DNA from 3 places in the Bacillus sp. TCT6 genome. Region 3 is predicted to be linked to each of the others. Evidence: riboswitches for the same ligand, from Rfam matches in the RefSeq annotation. Region 3 holds a riboswitch; each other region holds the start of a gene.

Region 1 (5,588 bases), on a different contig from region 3:
TATTTGCTTCGTTTCTCCACTTGAAAAGAGATAAACAATGGAATGGAGAATTAGTAAGAAAAATGCCGTAATTACCTCTAACATGGCTTATGTACCTCCTAATATATGTATCTTCAATTAACCAATAATTTCCTTATACATTATATCAGCTAGGGTACATGGAGGTATAATAAATTATTTTTATAATTTAATTTATTAATCGGTACGGCATTAATACAGGATATTTTTTATTGTCACAAGTGGTAGAGAAGGTAAGCGGCAAGTCTCTACGTCAGTTTACAAAGGATCGTATGTTTGCCCCTTTAAATATGAGAGACACAACAATTTTAGATTACCACCCAACTACTATACCAATTACTAGTGCATATTCGAAGAATGAAAAAGAAGCATATAAAATCCATGAAAGCCCTTGGGAACATACAGGAGATGGGGCAGTTCATTCAACAGTTGAAGACTTAGTAAAGTGGGGAGAGAATTTAAATATAGGTACCGTTGGTGGAAAAGAATTTGTTAAAAAAATGAGCGAAATAGGTCCGGAAATTTCTCCAACTGGGGAGACGATTATTGATAATGTAGATTATGCTTTTGGGCTAAGGCTTGCAGAAGGTTTTAACTATCGATACTTCGAACATTCAGGTAGCTGGCCAGGTTATCGTTCACACTTCATGCGGTTTCTAAAAGAATATTTGTCTGTTGTAGTACTAAGTAACTATGATGGATTTGAATCTAAAAAATATGCTAATGAAATAGCAGGAATTTTTTTAGAAAAGTAAAAAATAGGGCGTAGAAGACAGTATCTAGATTTGGTTAACCTCACGTTGTTTTTGGTTTAATTGATTTTGAGAACGGAAGGCAAGCATATATTTATGCCTGCCTTTTTTCGTATTAAAATGAACATAAATATTAATATTTATACAGTTAAAAAATAATTAGAAATTCTTTAAATATAGAGTAATTAATGAGGTCAAATTTTAAAAATTTTTAAATTAATATATAAAAATTATATATTATGATTATAGAAATTGATTTTATTTAAAATTGAAATATTAATTAATATTCCCATTGCTATTAAATTGACCATTAAAGAACTTCCACCAAAACTTACAAATGGAAATGGGGTACCTGTGAGAGGAAATAGTCCTGTAATACCACCTAAATTTACTACAGATTGCATACCGATCATACATCCTATACCAATTGCTATAAAACTGCCGAATGGATCTACACATAATTGTGCAATTTTTAAGGAGCGAAGTACTATAGTCAAGACTCCAGCCAATATAATAAATACACCAATAAATCCTAGTTCTTCAGAAACTATTGCCATTATAAAATCAGTATGTGGTTCCGGAAGATAACCTGTTTTTTGTATGCTATTTCCAAATCCATGACCAGTGATTCCTCCAGAGCCAATGGCAATAAAAGAATTTACAAGCTGGTATCCATTTCCTTGTGCATCAACAAAGGGATTGAAAATTGTAGTAATACGTGTCTTTTGAACTTCTGACAAACTATATTGAATTAAAAAATATAAAATAGGTAACCACAAAATAGAACCGATGGCAGTTCTTTTGATTAGTAGATTTATATTTATTCCTGAGCAAAGAAATATGCTAAAACCTATACCTAATATTAAAAGTGCTGATCCTAAATTTGGTTGTTTAAAGATAAGAAAAAAAATTGTAGTTAAAAAAAATAAAAGTTTTCCGATACCACTCCAGTTATTTTTAGCTTGTTCTTGTCGTAATGCAAAAAAACGGGCTGTTACAAGTATTGTTCCTAATTTAAGAAATTCAGCTGGCTGTATTCCAAAGATCCATGATTGAGCATTATTTACCACTTTTCCTTTCCATAAAACCATAATTAATAAAAAAATCCCCCCAACCATAATACAGATTGAGACTATTCGTTTTTTCCATATTTCATATGGGAGTAAAGCACAAACTATTAACCCTATTGTTCCTAAAAGTAGCTTTGTTAATTGAGAATCAACAAAATGTCTACTGGTATAATCGTAATGTTGGACAGCGACAATGGAGCTTGCACTATACATCATGATAATACCTAAAGTACATGTTATGAATAGAGGAAGGAGCAATAGATAATCGATTTTTAATATTTTTTTCATTTTAATATCCTCCTGATTTAAAACAAAACATAATATTACATTTGCTAATGAATAGAATCTTGTTCTCGTCAATTACTAAATATGACTTTTGTTTGGGAAGATTCTATCGCTTACTCCCTGTTTTTTCACGCAAAAATCCCCCTAGTATGTAACTAGAGGGATTCAAAATGGCATGACTAAATAAGGCTTTTTTCCCCCTAGTAGAGCTTTGGCACTATACAACGTAAAGTAATGAAAATTCATTACTTAGCTATCTTAAGAAGAGCCTTAATCCGACAATTCCTGTTCTACCCATTGGCGTCTTTCGACATTTTTGGGCAATAGCCTGTGTTTGCATAGGAGCCTCACCTAACAGGTTAAGCAATATAAATTTTATGTGTTTGTTTCGTGTAGCAAGCCAAGCATAAATATATTTTTTTTGCTTGTCAAGCAACCATATTGCTAATTTTATTTGTTTTATTGCTTTATAGTCCTTTGAGAAATGATATGAAAAAATGTATGTAATCATTCCGTATAAGTACATATTTTTGACTTGTAGTGAATCGTTTGATTAAGTAGTTTAACCATATAAATTTGATAAACAGTAAAGAAGATTTTAATCATAAAAGAAGATTTTTTTATGAATGTTCTTTCGATATACAGAATGACTAATTATTCATCTTTTGTTATAAAGTTGGAATTTGATTAAAAACAATAAGTTTCATATGCTTTATTACGTTTCTTCGAATTAAATCTATTTGAATTCTATGTTTTTTAAGGGGAATTTTAAATTTATAATAAAATATAATTTCATTTTCTATAAAAGATTTTTTTATGAATGGAATTGAAAGTCAGTTGACAAATATTAAATTCTGGTTTAAATTTTGAAGTAATTCAATAAACTTTGTTAGGTGAGGCTCCTGTATAGAGAAACGCTGCTGCCCAAAAATGTCGAGAGACGCCAATGGGTCAACAGGAACGGTCGGATTAAGGCCCTTCTTAATGTAGCTGGTTATAAAAACCTATGCTATACAGTGCTAAAACTCAACGAGGGAGTGGTATACGATTTGATAGAAAGGCACCTCTGTGATTTTGGCAGAGCTGTCTTAATAATCATTTATTTGTATTGTGAAAAACCTTTACTCCTTTTTGAGTAAAGGTTTTTCTGTTTAATGTTATTTATTTTTATCTTGTCTATATTCAAAAAGGAGGTAATTCTAACTAATGAATTGATTGCAATGTAACTATTATTGCTTTAATAAAAAATTTAAGACAGATAAAATAAAACAAAACCACTCATGAAACTCTAGAGTCTCCCTTAGCAATATGAGGAGGAGTTAACATGAAGAAATTATTAAAGGAATTACTTATAACCAAAAATAACTTGGATGCAGAGAAAGTTTTACGTCATCCATCGTATGATATTGCACAAGAAGTAAAACAGTTTTCAATTGAAGATCAAGTCATATTGCTAAATACAATACCTGTATTAAAAAGCTCTAAAATTCTTCAATATATGAGTGCAGAAGAAAAATATAATATCTTAATTCACTTATCTGAAAATAAAGCCAAAAAGTTGCTAAATTTACAACCGATTGATGAATTAGTAGATTTACTTCTAGCGGTTCATCCAGAAAAACAGGCTAAATTAATGGCGTATCTAGATAAAATTACAAAACATAACGTGAAAAAATTGATGACTTTCAAACCTGAAACGGCGGGAAGTCTTGTAACAAGTGATTTTGTTGCAGTTAGAGGAAATTGGTCAGTAAAAATGACATTGAAGTACATTAGGGAACATTCTAAAAATGTAGAATCAATATCTTATAGTTATGTTCTTGATAATCACGGTTATCTTAAGGGAATCGTTTCCATACATGAGTTATTACTAGCACCAGATGAAGAGATATTATCTACTATCATGATTCAAGAGGTAATTTCAGTACAAGCTGAAATTGATCAGCAAGAAGTTGTAAAAAAGCTACTGAATTATAATTTAGCAGCAATACCTGTCACAACAGCAAATAATAAAATGATTGGTATTATAACATTTGATGACGTAATGAATGTTATGGAAGCAGAAGCTACAGAAGATATTCAAAAGTTAGGCGGAAGTGAACCATTAAATCAATCTTACTTTGAAGCTAGCATTTGGAGCATTTTCTTAAAACGTCTACCATGGTTATTACTTCTTTTTGTTGCTGAGGCATATACAGGTACAGTATTAAAGTATTTTGAAAACGAAATTGAAACTGTAGTTGCCCTTGCTTTCTTTGTTCCATTATTAGTAGGTACTGGAGGGAATACAGGAACACAGGTTGTAGCAACAATTACTCGTGCAATTGGTATTGGAGAGGTGAAATTTAAAGACATTTTTCGTGTAATGAAAAAGGAATTTGCAATTGGTATGCTTCTTGGACTTGCACTTGCGGTAGCTGGACTCACTCGTGCTTATATGTTAGGTGTTGGAACAGAAGTTGCACAAGTTGTAGCAATCACTTTATTATTTATTGTTATTTGGGCCTCTCTTGTTGCAGCTGTTTTACCTTTAATTCTAAGAAAATTAAAACTGGATCCTGCAGTTGTTTCAGGTCCATTTATTACAACATTTGTTGACGGAACAGGATTAGTAATTTATTTCATGGTTGCAAAAGCGTTATTAAATTTGTAAATATACACTGAAAAAAACAAATGTGGAATAAGTATTTTGCCTTGATTACTAAAATATAGTGGGAAATTTAGTAATGAGAAAATCAAACACTTTTGTCTTTAGATAAATAATATTTTAATGGATTTATTGAAAGTAATGAATGCTGGAGGATAAAACTATGAAACATCTAAGAAAAATCTTCAAAAGAATCTTGCTTCTATTTTCTATTTTAATGATTATTGGCATAGGAATATTATTTGGTACTAGCTATGGCCGAGAGCTTCGTATAACAATCGCTGGGAGTATACTAACTTCTCAGCATCCACAATATGCGAAATATACACTCCTATCCCAAAAGGAACTAGATAAACTGCAAGATAGAATTAATCATCCGAAATGGTCAAACAGTGATGAGCATATTTATAAAAAAATAGTAGGAAAAAGATTAGAAGAATTAAAAAGTCAGCCATTAGAAATTGATGTAGAAACAATTAAAAGTAATAAAGATAGTCGCTTTCTATTCGAAGGAAAGTTAGTCACTATTAGTAATCCTTTCAATGTTAAACTTGTTAGCCACCAAGGAACACAGGGTGCTAACAGGGGAGAAAAAATTAGTGTAATGGCAAAACGTAATGATGCATTTGTTGCTGTGAATGCAAGTGGATTTGCTGATGAAACAGGAAGGGGTGGAGGAAATGTTGCTACTGGAATTGTAATAGAAAACGGGAAAGCTATTGATACAAATATGGATAGACATACCCCTACAATTATTACAGGTTTAACACAGTTTGGACAAATGATAACAGGAAATTATTCTACACAACAACTCCT
Region 2 (5,588 bases), 2.5 Mb from region 3:
GGTCGGATTTATATGAATGTGAATATAGTTTGTTTCATGTTTTTTCTATAACAAATCAGACTTTGGAACAATTACACTTAGCGACTGAACGAATGGGTAAAATATTTTTTAAGACTGCTAAACTTTTGCGAAATTTAAGTGACGAACAGCTTCTTGAGCTTGGTTTTCCTCCTGCGAGCTTATCATTCATTAGAATGAAAGGATTATATCCTGAATCTGTTATTTCACGATTTGATTTCGTTATAACGGTTGATAACCAAATTAAAATGCTTGAGTTTAATAGTGATACACCAACTTTTATTATGGAATGCTTTCAAATGAATGGAAAAGTTTGTGAAAACCTAGGTTATGATGATCCAAACTCGGATCAAGAACGATTACTATCTTCTGGTGTTACGAAAGCTGTAATGGAAGCGACAAAGGGATTAGACAATCCAAATGTTGTTTTTACAGCACATCATGAACATATTGAGGATTGGAATACGACTATGTATTTAAGTCAGTTATGCCATGTTGAAAATAAAGTAGTGCCAATGTCAGAACTTAGAATTACGAAAGGTGCTCTAGTTGATAAAGATGGGGCGAAGATTGATGTTTTATATCGTCAAACATATCCGATAGAAGATTTAATTGAGGATCAAGATCCTGAAACAGGAGATTTGGTAGGTGTGGAACTGCTGCAACTTGTAAAAGCCGGAAAGCTTTTTATAATAAATCCTTTGTCAGCATTTTTACTTCAGCCAAAATCAATTCAGTGTCTTATTTGGGGGTTAGCAGAAGAAGAGGTCTTTTATACAAACGAGGAACAACAGTGGATTAAAGAATATATGTTACCTACATATTTAGAACCAGATTTATTTTTAGGAAAAGGTTCTTTCGTTCAAAAACCTTCATTTGGTAGAGAAGGAGATACAATTACGATTCGCGATAAGGATGAAAATATTATGCTTCAAAATGCACATCAAACGTATAAAACTTCACTGCCGATATTTCAAAAGTATATAGAACTTCCAGTCGTATCCTTGGAAACAGAAAAAGGGATGGAGAAACTGTCGTATGTGTTTGGTTCTTTTTTAATTGCTGGAAAAGCAAGTAGTATCGGTATTCGCGCGGGAGAAAAGATTACAGGAAATGAATCGTACTATTTACCGGTAGGTATAAAAAGGAGGGGGAAAAATGATTAATTTTTTATCATATTTAGCAGTAACACTCGGACTTTTATGTATTGGTCTGTTCTTGATGGAAGTGACAACGAAAGTTAAGGAATTTAAGTTAATGGCTCAAGGGAATAAGGCGGTAAGCTATGTGCTTGGAGGACGATTACTTGGGTTAGCTATTGTTTTATATTCGACAGCAGCTAATTCAATTTCACTTCTTGATATGATTTCGTGGGGAGCAGTTGGGATTTTGGCTCAAATTATCGTTTTTTATTTAGCTGAGTGGCTTACACCACGCTTTAATATAAACAAAAGTCTTGAAGAAGATAATCAAGCAGTCGGTCTTTTTCTTATGTTTTTATCGCTTTCAATTGGGATTGTAATTGCTGGCTGTATAACTTATTAAAAACTTTACGTTTAAACGTAAAGTTTTTTATTTTATTCCGCTATTTGCCGGGCAGCCCGATTGGTGAGGGCTAATAATCAGTGGGGGATGAACAAAACCCCACTGATTAAAGTTTCACTTTATATATGTTAGTTTGCCATACCTTTTGAAAAAATTGTAGGCTACGGTTGACATCTATTTTAAATAAGAGTAACATTTTCAATGTAATGAAAATAAGTCTCTGTTAGGTGAGGCTCCTGTATAGAGAAATGCTACTGCCCAAAAATGTCGAGAGACGCCAATGGGTCAACAGGAATGATCGAATTAAGGTTTTTCTTAACGTAGCTGGTAATGTACCTATGCTATACAGTGCTAAAACTCGGTGAGGGAGAGGTCCGTAGATTTCTAATTATATTAGAAATCGTTTATTTGTGTATGTAATGGCCACTACTCTCTTAAGGGTAGGGGTCTTTTTTGTTACCAAGCTATGAGTAATTTCATAGTATAAACTATAAAATTAAACGAGGAGGTGAGGAGCATGTCAAATTCTGACTCGGTTCCGTTACCCATATACTTCAAATCAAAAATATATGATGTAGGCAGGAAACGATTTGTTCCTCCCTCTATATTTATCACAATGTAGCGTTTATAAAGCGCTAGACACTTTCACAGTAAAGTGGATAAATTGAGAAACAAAGCGTTTCTTCCTATGTTGTAAAGGAGGAGACGATAATATGTTATATGCAAACAAAACTGTGGGTAACACGTCATATAAACTAAGTAAAAAATCAATAAAAGAACAAACAATGCTTCAAAAAAATAAAGATTTATTAATTGAAATTGCAACAAGAGATGTAAAATCTGTATTTGCATATTTTAAAACAACAAGAGACGGACTATCAATGAAAGAGGCACAAAAACGTATTCAAGTATATGGCCGAAATGAACTAACTTCAAAAAGAGCACTTCTTGCAGAAGTAATGATGAAGCTTGGTGGCATGATCCCAGGTTTTTCAAAACAACGTGTGTGTGATGAATTACAACGTGAAACGATTACTGTATCTAGAGTAGAATGTTCTAGTAGTACAGGGCTAAATAGTGAACTGAAAATGATGGAGATACCAGTGCAAGAACTTGTACCTGGAGATATGATTTTTCTTTCGGCTGGAGATGCTGTGCCAGCTGATGTACGTATTATTTATGCAGATGATTTATTAGTAAATGAGTCTGTGTTAACGGGAAACGAAGCGAGTATAGAGAAGTTTGAAAGCTGCTATCACCTTGAACGTAAACGATTTATTCCATTAAAACGGATGAAAGATTATAATCCACTTGAGCTTGAAAATGTATGTTTTAAAGGTTCGCATATTGTTAGTGGAAATGCAAAGGCTGTCGTTGTTTCTACTGGAAAAAATACGTATTCAGGCATATTGCATACTTGTTGTAGTAGGATGTCTTAATGTGTTAATGGTGCTAAATATACAAAAACCATGTATAATAGACAAAGTTGAGCAAAAACGTAGAATGGTAATCTATTTATATAACCTTACGTGATAACGTGAGGTTATTATTTTTTTAATAGGAGAGGAATTATGAAAAAAGTATTATTAGTTGATGGTATGGCACTATTATTTCGTGCTTTTTACGCAACAAGTGTTTACGGACAATTTATGAAACGACAAGATGGAACCCCTACAAACGGGATTCATGGTTATATGAAACACTTGTTAACAGCTACGCAAGCGATCGAACCAACACATATCGTTACATGCTGGGATATGGGAAGTACGACATTTAGAACAGAATCGTTCTCGAATTATAAAGCAAATCGTGCAGCGCCACCAGAAGAATTAATTCCTCAATTTGATTTAGTGCAAGAAATGACTGCGAAATTATCCATTCCAGTTATCGGTATGAAAGGCTACGAAGCCGATGATTGTATCGGTACGCTTGCAAAACAATATTGCAATGAAGCTGAAGTTTATATTTTAACTGGTGATACAGATTTACTTCAACTTGTTGATAAGAACGTTACAGTTATGCTTCTGCGTAAAGGAATTGGAAATTACGAATATTACACACCGGAGAAAATCATGGAAGAAAAAGGTGTAGAGCCGTGGCAAATCGTCCATGCAAAAGCTTTCATGGGAGATACAAGTGATAATTATCCAGGTGTAAAAGGTATCGGTGAAAAAACAGCGTATAAGCTTATTCAAGAGCACGGAACAGTATCCGCTGTACTAGAAAATGTAGAATCATTAACGAAAGCGCAGCGTACGAAGATTGAAAGTGATTTAGAGAACTTAAATATTTCGTTGCAATTAGCACAAATTCACTGTGAAGTTCCAATTTCATGTTCACTAGAAGAGGGACTACACACAATGGATGAAGAAAAACTTAAATTTGTTTGTGAAGAAATGAATTGGGGAAGACCTGAAATATTAATAAATATGCTATAAATAGTTTGGAAAGAGGGATGTTGCATAAGTCGAACTTTGACTTATGCAACACCTTCTTTTTGTTTTTGTAAACAGTATTATAGTAAATAAAATTATGTCGAAATCAATTTTAAATATATAAATGTTTCGACAAGATATAATGATAAAAGTTGATGGAAATAGTAATTTTTATAATGAAGTGAATTAATTTCAACATAGTTTTAGAGAGTCTTTTTTTCGTGTTCACAAAGTTGTCAGAAAATAAACGGAATTTTCATATGAAGTTCAAATAGAATTCACAACAATCAATTATTATAAGGACACACAGATAATTCTTTATCTTTTATATAAACCATCCCCCAAGGAGGACAATGAAAATGAGAAAAAAAGTGAGAAAATCTTTTAAACAATTATTAATTGAAAATAAACAATCACTATTAAATAATAAAGAAAATATGAAAGAAATTGAAGAAAGAATTGAGAAACGACATGTAGCATATAGTGGTGCCAGTAATTAAATAAAATAAAAAAGATAGCCTATATAGGCTATCTTTTTTATTTTATATTGAAAAAACGCTATTCATCTCTTTAATTTTGTAAATATGCAAGAAATTTTTATAGTGTTTTTCTATCAATATTACTCATTTTTCGAGGTTGAAATTGGTATATACCAATTTTCGAGATTTACTATTCATAATATTACAAAAAATGTTACAATACACTCAAATTTATACTATAAAATCATTTTAATATGAAAAATTGGAATGAAAAGAAAGGAGAGGAATATGAATAAAGATGTCGCTTTGAAATGATTAGTATCATTTCATTAGGAGTTGATGTAAAAAGATGAAGAGATACGAAGAATTGGACTCTATAAGAGGGATTTCTTCATTAGTAGTAATGATTGGTCATCATTTAATGATTTTTTCAGCATTTCAAAATTACAGTTATGAAGATAATAAACCATTTGTTGTGTATCTATTAAAAGAAACACCTGCTCGTCTAATTTTTAGTAGTGGTAACGAATCTGTTATTATCTTTTTTGTTTTGAGCGGATTTGTTTTGTATGAATCTATTGAAAAAAACTATAGTAGCTATGGGTCATACCTTTTAAAACGTATATGCAGAATATATATTCCTTATATTGTGGCAATAATTATAGCGATTATATGCCAGACTACAATTAGTGAATATGGTATTTCTTATTTAAGTGAATGGTTTAATCGCTCATGGACGATTGAAAGTTCTTCAAGCTTAATCGCACAACATATTTTATTGGTTGGGAAATATAATACAGATGCATATAACGGTGTGATTTGGTCGCTTGTCCATGAAATGCGAATATCAATAATTTTCCCGTTAATTTTGATGATTTGCTTACGAAAAACGTTAAGGGGTTCATTACTATTATTGTTTAGTTTTAGTATATGTTCTGTCATCATATTATTTTTGTTTCGTTCGGGCTTAACATTAACAAGCTATGCATTAACTTTGCATTATACGGTGCTATTTTTACTAGGAGCACTAGTTGCGAAGTATAAAAATAATTTAATAGTTTTTTATAGTAATTGTACTAAAAACACGAAAATTGCATGGTTTTTATTTGCG
Region 3 (5,588 bases):
TCCTCCTTGAAATGAACGGCTACCTAATAAACCAGGCAATCCAAAAATATGATCGCCATGTAAATGCGTAATAAATATTTTTTCAATGCGGCGCGGACGTACCGATGTATGTAATATTTGATGTTGCGTGGCCTCGCCACAATCAAATAACCAAGTCTGTCCTCGTTCTTCTAACAATTGTAAAGCAATTGCTGAAACGTTCCTTCCTTTTGAAGGAACACCTGCACCAGTTCCTAAAAATACAAATTCCACTTTCTTTCCTCCAGCTCTAAATATACTCTATCTCTCATCTTACGGAATGTTATTTCAAATGGCAAATCGAATTTACATAACCAATCATCTAGACAACTATATAACACGAACGTTATACTTAAAAAATTTACCAATCGTTCGTGTTTTGTGGTAAAATAATTATACTACATTTTAAGGGAGCGTTTTATTATGAAAGAAGTATTTCGTTTACAAACTGATTTTTCATCTTCATTTGATCGCTGGGTAAGTTCTTTCGTGTCTGATCACCCAGCACAATTAGAATGGACAACTTTAAAGGAATTAATCCATGAATATACAACATCACATACAAATGATACGTTACCAGCATATATTTCTTCAGCTTTAACATATTACGCCCAACGCGTTTCAACTACAAACAGTTCAGAGATTGTTATTTTTGAAAACCCTACAATCTCGTAATCTATAATAAAAAAGCACTGGTTACAGTGCTTTTTTATTTATACTTATTTAACAAATGATCATATTCCGTCCAAAAGTCGGTATACATACTTCGCTCAAGCTCATTTAAAATTATCTTTTCACTTGATTTATTAAATAATTCTTTTGCTTGTAGTGCAAAAGAAACAATTTGTTTTCTATATTCATTTTCATTCAATTCTATATGAAGCCCTTCATAGTATATAGCCTTTTGATCAGTAGAAATAACTTTGACAAAATCCTTTAAAACCACATTTTCACCTATATGGTTTATAGTCCAATGAATTGAAATTGGGCATCCTAACATGAGCATAGTGCCACATCCGTGCAAAATAAGCCCCTCTTCATTTTCAATATCACAAATATATTCTTTATCTAAAGTTCGTAACAGAGCTAAAGCTGATTCACTTATTCCCCATTCCTCATCCATACCTGTCCGCGTAATAATCGTTCCATCCACATTTAAATAAATTTCCCCGTGAGAACATAAATCTTCCTGCTCATTAAACAACCACTTTTGATTCTCAATATTTATAATAAAATTTTGTGGTACCATTACAAATTCCCCTTTTATAAAAATATTTATTTTCCACATTATTTATAATTAATATCATGTATTTCATCCCATATATCTATTATAAATCCATTTAATATTTTAAAAACACAGATAAAAAAGATATTGACACTACGATTTTACAGTGCTAACATTCAACATGTAATTGAATATGGTCTCTGTTAGGTGAGGCTCCTGTATAGAGAAACGCTGCTGCCCAAAAATGTCGAGAGACGCCAATGGGTCAACAGGAAAGGTCGGAATGAAGGCCTTTTTTAACGTAGCTGGTTTCAGTACCTATGCTATACAGTGCTAAAACTCAACGAGGGAGAGGTGCATGTATTTTGTCATACACAAAAACTGTTTTTATTTATGTCTACTAGCAGTCTTTGTTGTGGACTCTTTTAACTGCGAATTCAGACCTTTACTCGTTTTGAGTAAAGGTCTTTTTACGTCTATATGCACCTTACTATGAAACAAACATAGCATATTCAGAAACTACTAAATTGTACGGAGGTGAGGAACAGTTGGCAATTGATGATTCGGCCCAGATACCCATACGTTTTACATTCATATTTCATCATGTAGGTAGGAAAGAAACTGTTCCTCACCATTTCAAATAGTTAGTTAGGTAACAGATTGTTTCCTCCTTCATGACAGAGGAGGAACTACCGATGTTTAATTTACAAAGACAAGAAACAAAGCATGCTTATGAGCAAGATAGCATGAAAACAAATAACGAATTATTAGTGGAGGTTGCAACACAAGATGTAATCTCTGCGTTAAAACTTCTAGAAACAACACAAGATGGATTATCTAAACAAGAAGTGGCTCGTAGACTTTCTTTATACGGTCCGAACGAAATAGCTCATAATAAAATGGCGCCGTGGTACATTCAATTTCTGCTGGCATTTAAAAATCCATTTATTTTCGTTTTATTAGCTCTTGGGGCACTCTCCTTTTTCACAGATGACATACAAGGAACAATTGTCGTATCTGCAATGGTACTACTTAGTGCAACGATTCGGTTTTCCCAAGAATTTCGTTCTCAAAAAGCTGCCGATAATTTAAAGGCTATGGTTCGAACAACTGCGAGCGTATTTAGAATAAATGGATTTGTACATGAAACAAAAAATGTAACGAATTTAAATCGAAATTACACAACAGAAATTCCAATTGAAGAGCTTGTACCTGGCGATATTATTTCCCTTTCAGCTGGTGATATCGTTCCAGCTGATGTGCGTGTTGTATCCGCTAAAGATTTATTTGTTAATCAATCTTCTTTGACAGGGGAAGCACTTCCTATAGAAAAATACGAACACTGCTACCATACAGAAAATAAGCATATCTTACCGAAAAACATGAAAAAAAATTACAATCCACTCGATATGGAAAACCTTTGCTTCATGGGAACAAATATTGTAAGTGGTAGCGCAAAAGCTGTTGTCATCTCAACAAGTACCGATACGTATTTCGGCTCTTTAGCAAATAAGGTAATCGGAAAGCGTGTAGAAACAAGCTTTGATAAAGGTGTAAACAAAGTAAGCTGGCTCTTAATTACATTCATGCTTATTATGGCGCCTATCGTCCTTCTCATTAACGGATTCACAAAGGGAGATTGGCAAGAAGCTTTCTTCTTCGCTATTGCCGTTGCTGTTGGTCTTACACCTGAAATGTTACCAATGATTGTAACTGCTAATTTAGCTAAAGGTGCCGTTAACATGTCTAAACAAAAAGTAATTGTAAAACAGCTAAATTCTATTCAAAACTTAGGTGCTATGAACATTCTTTGTACAGATAAAACCGGAACTTTAACAGAAGATAAAGTTGTCCTTGTTCGTCACTTAGATCCCAAGGGAAATGAATGCAATCGCGTCTTACAATTTGCCTATTTAAATAGTTTCTATCAAACTGGATTGAAAAACTTAATAGATAAAGCTGTTATTAAGCATACAGAGGAAAACAATACATTTGACCCATCAGCTTTTCAAAAGCTAGATGAAATTCCATTCGATTTCGCCCGCCGGCGTATGTCAGTCATCGTAAAAGATATTTCAGGTGAACATACAATGGTTTGTAAAGGTGCCGTAGAAGAAATTTTATCAATTTGCAACTACACTGAAGTGGATCAAAAAATCGTTACACTCACTGAGGAAATACGCTCAAATGTCAAAAAACTAAGCGAGACATTGAATAGTGAAGGTATGCGGGTTATTGCTGTGGCTTATAAAAAAGATAGAAACATAAATGATAAAGAGTACGCAGTAAAAGACGAAACTGATATGATTCTCGCTGGATATATCGGCTTTTTAGATCCACCGAAACCATCTGCAGCAGCTGCAATTCAAGCATTACAAAAGCATGGTGTACAAGTAAAAATTTTAACTGGCGATAACGAAATTGTTACACGAAAAGTTTGTAAAGAAGTTGGATTAGATATCGGCGAACCAATCCTCGGTTACGAGATTGATTCTTTACCAGATAAAGCATTAGCAAAACTTGCTGAAGAAACGACTGTATTTGCGAAGCTTAATCCAATGCAAAAATCTCGCATTATACACGCATTACAAGGAAACAGACACACTGTAGGTTACATGGGAGACGGCATTAACGATGCTGTAGCATTACGTGAAGCTGATGTCGGAATATCTGTTGATACTGCTACTGATATTGCGAAAGAAGCTTCTGATATTATTCTACTCGAAAAAAGTTTAACTATATTAGAAGCCGGGATTGTAGAAGGACGTACTACATTCGGAAATATTTTAAAATATATTAAGATGACAGCTAGCTCTAACTTCGGTAATGTGTTTAGCGTGTTAGTAGCAAGTGCTTTCATTCCTTTTTTACCGATGCTTGCCATTCATCTTTTAATTCAAAACTTACTTTATGATATTTCACAACTTTCTATTCCATGGGACAAAATGGATAAAGAGTTTCTAGAAAAACCACGAAAATGGGATACTGCAAACTTACGAAACTTCATTATTTGTATCGGCCCAATTAGTTCCGTATTTGATATTATCACATACGTAGTCATGTGGAATGTATTTGGTGCAAATACACCGAGCGAGCAATCATTATTCCAGTCCGGTTGGTTTGTCGTTGGATTGTTAACACAAACTTTAATTGTTCACATGATAAGAACACAAAAGATTCCATTTATTCAAAGCACTGCATCAACACCAGTCGTTTTATTAACCGCTCTTATTATGGCAATCGGGATTTATATTCCATTCTCACCACTTGGTGCAGCCGTTGGTTTACAAGCATTGCCACTTAACTACTTTCCTTGGTTAGTAGGAATACTATTAGGCTACGCTTTTTTAACACAATTCCTAAAAAAGCTTTATATTAAAAAGTTTCGTAGCTGGTTGTAAAAATAAGAATGAGTGGATATTCCCCGCTCATTCTAAAAGACATAACACATATTTATATATGGAGGTGACCATGATGGTATGGTACGACATTGTATTCAGATTAGTTATAGCAATTATTGTAGGAGCTTGCATTGGAATGGAAAGACAATGGAGACACAGAATGGCTGGGTTACGGACAAATGCTCTCGTATCACTTGGTGCCTGTATATTTGTTTTATTATCCGTCATGCTTGATCATGATGCTAGCCCATCCCGCATTGCTGCTCAAGTCGTTAGTGGCATTGGCTTTTTAGGGGGTGGCGTTATTATCCGCGATGGTTTTAGTATTAGAGGGCTAAATACGGCAGCTACTTTATGGTGTGCAGCTGCTGTCGGTACTCTTACAGGCGCCGGTTTCCTCGTTGCAGCTATATTAGGTACAGCCGGCGTGTTACTAGCAAATATACTCCTTCGCCCAATTGCTCTTTTTATGAATAAAAAATCAAAAAAAGAATCACCAGAACAAACAAACTACTTACTTTCCCTTACTTGTTCAGAAGAAAATGAAGCACATATTCGTTTTTTACTTATGCATATGGTAAGTACAGAAGGGCTCGGTTTAAAAGAGTTGTATAGCGAAGATGTAGATTCTAATCGAAAGGTGTGTATACAGGCTACATTACATTGCAAGACAAATGCGGCTATCTTAATTGAAAAAATAGTAAGTAGAATGCTATTAGAATCTGGCGTTACTGCAGCTGGTTGGAAAACTTCATTAGATTTAGAAGCAAGTTAAAAATGAAAGGTGTCATGATTTTACTACTTCATGACACCTTCTACATAAACTTATTTTCTAACTTTTGTTGAAACGACTTCTCTTGCTTACGTAGTAGTTGACTACCTCGTTGTAAAATCGGTGTTCCATACTTATCATTAATTTGATCAATGACAGCAAGTAGTGGTTC

Evidence for each region. A riboswitch is a leader RNA that binds a small molecule or an ion and turns the genes downstream of it on or off. The one in region 3 is predicted to bind magnesium.
Region 1: it holds a riboswitch for magnesium, as region 3 does, so the genes downstream of both, AC0ONG_RS27330 (FtsW/RodA/SpoVE family cell cycle protein) here and mgtA (magnesium-translocating P-type ATPase) in region 3, are expected to answer to the same signal.
Region 2: it holds a riboswitch for magnesium, as region 3 does, so the genes downstream of both, AC0ONG_RS06605 (P-type ATPase actuator domain-containing protein) here and mgtA (magnesium-translocating P-type ATPase) in region 3, are expected to answer to the same signal.

What each region holds. Positions count from the first base shown of each region.
Region 1 covers NZ_JBVYHX010000002.1:55,466-61,053, reverse strand. The annotation lists gene AC0ONG_RS27340 (hypothetical protein) at 1-84, opposite strand, end outside; partial or broken gene AC0ONG_RS27335 (serine hydrolase domain-containing protein) at 213-773, shown strand; gene AC0ONG_RS27330 (FtsW/RodA/SpoVE family cell cycle protein) at 1,001-2,128, opposite strand; M-box (ykoK) riboswitch at 2,315-2,491, opposite strand; M-box (ykoK) riboswitch at 3,004-3,169, shown strand; gene mgtE (magnesium transporter) at 3,450-4,778, shown strand; gene AC0ONG_RS27320 (phosphodiester glycosidase family protein) at 4,936-5,588, shown strand, end outside.
Region 2 covers NZ_JBVYHX010000001.1:1,284,475-1,290,062, forward strand. The annotation lists gene AC0ONG_RS06595 (glutathionylspermidine synthase family protein) at 1-1,184, shown strand, start outside; gene AC0ONG_RS06600 (DUF350 domain-containing protein) at 1,177-1,563, shown strand; M-box (ykoK) riboswitch at 1,776-1,941, shown strand; gene AC0ONG_RS06605 (P-type ATPase actuator domain-containing protein) at 2,277-3,002, shown strand; gene AC0ONG_RS06610 (5'-3' exonuclease) at 3,135-4,001, shown strand; gene AC0ONG_RS06615 (FbpB family small basic protein) at 4,358-4,498, shown strand; gene AC0ONG_RS06620 (acyltransferase family protein) at 4,827-5,588, shown strand, end outside.
Region 3 covers NZ_JBVYHX010000001.1:3,825,379-3,830,966, forward strand. The annotation lists gene rnz (ribonuclease Z) at 1-252, opposite strand, end outside; gene AC0ONG_RS19420 (DUF3932 family protein) at 442-693, shown strand; gene AC0ONG_RS19425 (hypothetical protein) at 728-1,267, opposite strand; M-box (ykoK) riboswitch at 1,436-1,603, shown strand; gene mgtA (magnesium-translocating P-type ATPase) at 1,939-4,644, shown strand; gene AC0ONG_RS19435 (MgtC/SapB family protein) at 4,718-5,419, shown strand; gene AC0ONG_RS19440 (DNA polymerase IV) at 5,460-5,588, opposite strand, start outside.